One region of the Leclercia sp. S52 genome, then DNA from elsewhere that is predicted to be linked to it. Evidence: predicted binding sites of a transcription regulator. Region 1 holds the regulator's gene; the other holds the start of a gene.
The links. The regulator sigma-54, encoded in region 1, starts transcription at its own class of promoters, with help from an activator protein. The targets are predictions, from matches to a motif close to GTTGGCACANNTTTCGCTNT.
Positions count from the first base shown of each region.

Region 2: AAHB66_RS06140 (amino acid ABC transporter substrate-binding protein) is a predicted target of sigma-54. The motif match lies at 717-736, and genes of this name have one in related genera.

Region 1 is NZ_CP152474.1:4,362,283-4,365,760, forward strand. It holds gene lptA (lipopolysaccharide ABC transporter substrate-binding protein LptA) at 1-206, shown strand, start outside; gene lptB (LPS export ABC transporter ATP-binding protein) at 213-938, shown strand; gene rpoN (RNA polymerase factor sigma-54) at 986-2,419, shown strand; gene hpf (ribosome hibernation promoting factor) at 2,442-2,729, shown strand; gene ptsN (PTS IIA-like nitrogen regulatory protein PtsN) at 2,812-3,303, shown strand; gene rapZ (RNase adapter RapZ) at 3,349-3,478, shown strand, end outside.
Region 2 is NZ_CP152474.1:1,302,810-1,306,287, reverse strand. It holds gene lnt (apolipoprotein N-acyltransferase) at 1-613, shown strand, start outside; gene AAHB66_RS06140 (amino acid ABC transporter substrate-binding protein) at 1,009-1,917, shown strand; partial or broken gene AAHB66_RS06135 (amino acid ABC transporter permease) at 2,076-2,813, shown strand; gene gltK (glutamate/aspartate ABC transporter permease GltK) at 2,817-3,478, shown strand, end outside.

The DNA of each region.
Region 1 (3,478 bases):
CGAAAGACTTCGTGGTGCTGACCGGCAATGCCTTCCTGGAGCAGCTCGACAGCAACATCAAGGGCGACAAGATCACCTATCTGGTGAAAGAGCAAAAAATGCAGGCCTTCAGTGAAAAAGGCAAACGCGTGACGACCGTCCTGGTGCCATCGCAGCTGCAGGACAAAAATAACACTCAGGCCCCGGCACAGAAAAAGAGTAACTAATTCGTTATGGCAACATTAACTGCAAAGAATCTCGCCAAAGCCTACAAGGGCCGTCGCGTAGTGGAAGATGTCAGTTTGACCGTCAACTCCGGCGAAATTGTCGGCCTGTTGGGTCCTAACGGTGCGGGTAAAACCACCACCTTTTATATGGTGGTCGGCATTGTGCCGCGCGATGCGGGTAACATCATCATTGATGATGAAGATATCAGCCTGCTGCCCCTTCACGCGCGTGCACGTCGCGGCATCGGTTATCTGCCGCAGGAAGCCTCGATTTTCCGCCGTCTCAGCGTCTTCGACAACCTGATGGCGGTGCTGCAGATCCGTGATGATTTGACCTCCGAGCAGCGTCAGGATCGCGCCAACGAGCTGATGGAAGAGTTCCACATCGAACATCTGCGAGACAGCCTGGGCCAGGCGCTCTCCGGTGGTGAACGCCGCCGTGTGGAAATTGCCCGTGCGCTGGCGGCAAACCCGAAATTCATTCTGCTCGATGAACCCTTTGCGGGCGTTGACCCGATTTCGGTTATTGATATCAAACGAATTATTGAGCATCTGCGCGACAGCGGTCTGGGAGTGCTTATCACCGACCATAACGTGCGTGAGACGCTGGCGGTCTGTGAGCGTGCTTACATCGTCAGCCAGGGCCATCTGATTGCTCACGGCACACCGCAGCAGATCCTCGAAGACGAGCATGTTAAGCGCGTGTATCTTGGGGAAGACTTCAGACTCTGATAGGGTAGAAGTTCAGTCTCGCGTAAACGGAGAAAAATGCTCTGAACATGAAGCAAGGTTTGCAATTAAGGCTCAGCCAACAGCTGGCAATGACGCCGCAGTTACAACAGGCCATCCGTCTGTTGCAGCTGTCGACGCTGGAACTTCAGCAGGAGCTGCAGCAAGCGCTGGACAGTAATCCCCTGCTTGAGCAAACCGATCTTCACGACGAGGTAGAAACTCAGCAAACCCAGGACAACGAAACGCTCGACAGCGTTGACGCGCTGGAGCAAAAAGAGATGCCTGACGAGCTTCCTCTTGATGCCAGTTGGGATGAGATCTACACCGCGGGCACACCGTCCGGCACGCGCGCAGACTACCAGGATGATGAATTGCCGGTGTATCAGGGCGAAACCACCCAGTCGCTGCAGGATTACCTGATGTGGCAGGTGGAGCTGACGCCGTTTTCCGATACCGATCGCGCCATTGCCACCTCCATCGTCGATGCCGTTGATGAGACCGGCTATTTGACCGTGTCGCTGGACGAGATTCTGGAAAGTATCGGTGACGATGAGATCGACCTTGAAGAGGTCGAAGCGGTTCTGAAGCGCGTCCAGCGTTTTGATCCGGTCGGCGTCGCGGCACGGGATTTACGTGACTGCCTGCTGATCCAGCTTTCGCAGTTCGTCAAAGAGACGCCGTGGCTTGAAGAGGCTCGCCTGATTGTCAGCGAACATCTGGATCTGCTGGCCAACCACGACTTCCGCTCGTTGATGCGCGTGACGCGCCTGAAAGAAGAGATCCTGAAAGAAGCGGTTAATCTGATCCAGTCGCTGGATCCGCGTCCGGGGCAGTCAATCCAGACCAGCGAGCCCGAGTACGTCATTCCCGACGTGCTGGTACGCAAACATAACGGCCTGTGGACCGTGGAACTCAACTCCGACAGCATCCCGCGGCTGCAAATTAATCAGCAGTACGCTTCGATGTGTACCAGCTCGCGCAACGACTCGGATAACCAGTTTATCCGCAGCAATCTGCAGGAGGCGCGCTGGCTGATCAAAAGCCTCGAGAGCCGCAATGATACGTTGCTGCGCGTCAGCCGCTGCATCGTGGAGCAGCAGCAGGCGTTTTTTGAACAGGGTGAAGAGTTTATGAAACCGATGGTGCTGGCGGATATCGCTCAGGCCGTCGAGATGCATGAATCGACGATTTCCCGCGTGACGACGCAGAAGTATCTGCACAGTCCGCGCGGTATTTTTGAGCTTAAGTATTTTTTCTCCAGCCATGTCAACACCGAAGGCGGCGGCGAAGCCTCGTCGACAGCCATCCGGGCGCTGGTGAAAAAATTGATCGCCGCGGAAAACCCCGCGAAACCACTGAGCGACAGTAAGTTAACCACCATGCTGTCCGATCAAGGTATCATGGTGGCACGCCGTACTGTTGCGAAGTATCGAGAGTCTTTATCCATTCCGCCGTCAAACCAGCGTAAACAACTGGTCTGACACAACCGATAAGGAAGACACTATGCAGCTCAACATCACTGGACACAACGTCGAGATCACTGAGGCCCTGCGCGAGTTTGTGAATACGAAGTTCGCCAAGCTGGAGCAGTATTTCGAGAGGATCAATCAGGTCTACATTGTGTTAAAAGTGGAAAAAGTGACTCATATCTCGGATGCGACCCTGCATGTTAACGGAGGCGAAATCCATGCCAGTGCGGAAGGACAAGACATGTACGCGGCTATCGACGGCTTGATTGACAAGCTGGCACGACAGCTAAACAAACATAAAGATAAACTGAAACAACACTAATTGTCCGGGCAGTTAACGGGTGCAGGATGGCCTGTTGTGAAACACAACGGGCCCTTTGTACAGTTAGCGCTTAGGTGAAATTATGATGAATAACGATTCAACTCTACAACTGAGCAGTGTCCTTAATCAGGAATGTACTCGCAGTGCCGTCCACTGCCAGAGCAAAAAACGTGCCCTGGAAATCATCAGTGAACTGGCCGCAAAACAGCTGAGCCTGCCGCCGCAAGTGGTATTTGAAGCGATCCTGACCCGCGAAAAAATGGGCAGTACCGGCATCGGCAACGGCATCGCCATTCCCCATGGCAAACTTGAAGAGGATACTCTGCGCGCTGTAGGCGTGTTTGTTCAGCTGGAAACACCTATCGCCTTTGATGCCATTGATAACCAGCCTGTCGATCTGCTGTTTGCCCTGCTGGTGCCAGCCGATCAGACCAAAACACATTTGCACACCCTCTCGCTGGTGGCCAAACGTCTGGCGGATAAAACCATCTGTCGCCGTTTGCGCGCGGCACAGAGCGATGAGGAGCTTTATCAAATTATTACGGAAACGGAAGGCAATCAGGATGATGCGTAATCGGGTGATGGCTTTGACATCTGTAGTCCTGAGGAGAAACGGTACATGGTGCTGATGATCGTCAGCGGTCGTTCGGGATCCGGGAAATCGGTCGCCCTGCGAGCGCTGGAAGATATGGGCTTTTACTGCGTCGATAACCTGCCGGTGGTGCTGCTGCCCGAGCTGGCGAGATCGC
Region 2 (3,478 bases), 1.9 Mb from region 1:
TTACGACACTTACAACACCATCATTATGCTCGGGAAAGACAATCCGTACAGCTATGAGTCGACCAACCGCTACAACAAAAATCACCTGGTGCCGTTCGGTGAGTTTGTGCCGCTGGAGTCGATTCTGCGTCCGCTGGCACCGTTCTTCGATTTGCCAATGTCGTCCTTTAGCCGGGGCTCCTACGTTCAGCCTCAGCTGAGCGCCCACGGCTTCCTGCTGACCGCCGCCATTTGCTACGAGATCATCCTCGGTGAGCAGGTGCGGGATAATTTCCGCCCGAATACCGACTATCTGCTGACCATCTCCAACGATGCCTGGTTCGGTAAGTCGATCGGCCCATGGCAGCACTTCCAGATGGCGCGCATGCGCTCCCTGGAGCTGGCGCGTCCACTGCTGCGCAGCACTAACAATGGCATCACCGCCGTGATTGGCCCGCAGGGCGAAATTCAGGCCATGCTGCCGCAGTTCACCCGCGACGTGCTGACCGCAAAAGTCACCCCGACCAGCGGGCTGACGCCTTACGCCCGTACCGGCAACTGGCCGCTGTGGATCCTGACCCTGCTGTTCGGCTTTGGCGCCGTGCTGATGAGCCTTCGTCAGCGTCGTAAGTAACATTCCCCCTCTGTTGCCGGGTGGCGGCTTCGCCTTACCCGGCCTACATACGTAGGCCCGGCAAGCAACGCGCCGCCGGGCAATTTCTCCTCCGCTTCCCATTTCTGGCACGTCTATTGCTTTGTTTATTCATGTAAACGCGATTTGGCTTAACGTGCAACCGGGTCGCACCAGCATTGTTCACCGGTAGCACCGAAACGGTGCAACGGCAGATTTATGCCTCTGAATGGTGCGGCGCGCTTCGCAAAAATAAACAATAACGCAGCAAAATCTTTACATTAAGCCAAACTAAATGTTAACAAACACGTATAACACTGCACTCGTATCGCGCGAGCTATAACAACATCACACCGAATATCAATGCGCACCTGACGCTGATAAAAAAGGAGTTGGATATGCAATTACGTAAACTGGCCACAGCAATGCTGGTAATGGGATTGTCTGCAGGCGTCGTGCACGCCGAAGATGCTGCCCCGGCAGCGGGTGGCACCCTGGAAAAGATCGCTAAAAACGGCGTGATTGTGGTCGGCCACCGTGAATCCTCTGTTCCGTTCTCATACTACGACAACACGCAAAAAGTCGTGGGTTACTCTCAGGCTTACTCCAACGCCATCGTTGACGCGGTGAAGAAAAAACTGAACAAACCGGATCTGGAAGTGAAGCTGATCCCAATCACTTCACAAAACCGTATCCCGCTGCTGCAAAACGGCACCTTCGATTTTGAGTGTGGTTCCACCACCAACAACCTTGAGCGTCAGAAACAGGCTGCCTTCTCCGACACCATCTTCGTGGTCGGTACCCGTCTGCTGACCAAAAAAGGCGGCGAGATTAAAGACTTCGACGACCTGAAAGGCAAAGCGGTAGTCGTGACCTCCGGTACCACCTCTGAAGTGCTGCTGCACAAGCTGAACGAAGAGAAGAAAATGGACATGCGCATCATCAGCGCCAAAGACCACGGTGACTCCTTCCGTACCCTGGAGAGCGGCCGCGCGGTAGCCTTTATGATGGATGATGCCCTGCTGGCTGGTGAGCGCGCGAAGGCGAAGAAACCGGACAACTGGGAAATCGTCGGCACTGCGCAGTCCAAAGAGGCCTACGGCTGCATGATGCGTAAAGACGACGCGGAATTTAAGAAACTGGTCGATGACACCATCGCTCAGGTTCAGACCTCCGGCGACGCGGAGAAATGGTTCGATAAGTGGTTCAAGAACCCAATCCCACCAAAAAATCTGAACATGAACTTTGAGCTGTCTGACGACATGAAGGCGCTGTTCAAAGAACCGAATGACAAGGCACTTAACTAATTAGAACCATTAAGGGGCGGGACCTCCTGCCCTCTCGATTGTCGGGAAGCGCGGACAGACTAAACGTTGAGTGGTCGTTCCCCACTCAGCGCGAACATTAAAGCTTCTCACCAATCTTCGAGGGTAGCGCTGCTACCCTTTTTTTTCTGGAGTTTATTATGTCAATCGACTGGAACTGGGGCATTTTTCTGCAGCAAGCCCCGTTCGGCAACACCACCTATCTTGGCTGGCTGTGGAGCGGTTTTCAGGTCACGGTCGCACTGTCGATCACGGCCTGGATTATTGCCTTCCTCGTCGGCTCGCTGTTCGGTATTTTACGTACCGTGCCTAACCGTTTTCTCTCCTCACTGGGAACCTGCTACGTCGAACTGTTCCGTAACGTTCCGTTAATCGTGCAGTTCTTTACCTGGTATCTGGTTATCCCGGAACTGCTGCCGGAAGATATCGGCATGTGGTTCAAGTCTGAACTGGATCCTAACGTTCAGTTCTTTGTCTCCTCTATGCTCTGTCTCGGTCTGTTCACCGCAGCCCGCGTATGCGAACAGGTGCGCGCAGCGATCCAGTCCCTGCCCCGTGGACAGAAAAACGCCGCCCTGGCGATGGGTCTGACCTTACCGCAGGCCTACCGCTATGTGCTGCTGCCGAATGCCTATCGCGTGATTGTGCCGCCGATGACCTCGGAGATGATGAACCTGGTGAAAAACTCGGCCATCGCCTCCACCATCGGTCTGGTCGATATGGCCGCGCAGGCGGGCAAGCTGCTGGATTACTCCGCCCACGCGTGGGAATCCTTCACCGCCATTACCCTGGCGTATGTGCTGATTAATGCCGTGATTATGCTGGTGATGAACCTGGTCGAACGTAAAGTTCGCCTGCCGGGCAACCTGGGGGGGCAAATAATGTACGAGTTTGACTGGAGTTCCATTGTCCCTTCCATGCCCTACCTGATTGATGGCCTGATCATCACGCTGAAGATCACCCTGACGGCGGTGATTATCGGGATTGTCTGGGGCACGTTGCTGGCGGTAATGCGCCTGTCGAGTTTTAAGCCTGTCGCCTGGTTTGCCACCGCCTACGTCAACGTGTTCCGTTCTATCCCGCTGGTGATGGTGTTGCTGTGGTTCTATCTCATCGTGCCGGGATTGCTGCAGGATGTGCTGGGCCTGTCGCCTAAATCCGATATCCGCCTGATCTCAGCGATGGTGGCCTTCTCGATGTTTGAGGCGGCGTACTACTCAGAAATTATCCGCGCCGGGATCCAGAGTATCTCCCGCGGGCAGTCCAGCGCCGCCCTGGCGTTAGGCATGACCCACTGGCAGTCAATGAAGCTCATCATTCTGCCGCAGGCGTTCCGCGCCATGGTTCCGCTGCTGCTGACTCAGGGTATTGTGCTGTTCCAGGATACCTCGCTGGTCTATGTGTTGAGCCTGGCAGACTTCTTCCGCACCGCCTCCACCATCGGTGAGCGCGATGGCACTCAGGTTGAGATGATCCTGTTCGCAGGTGCGGTCTATTTTGCAATTAGTTTAAGCGCGTCGCTGTTGGTCAGCTGGCTGAAGAA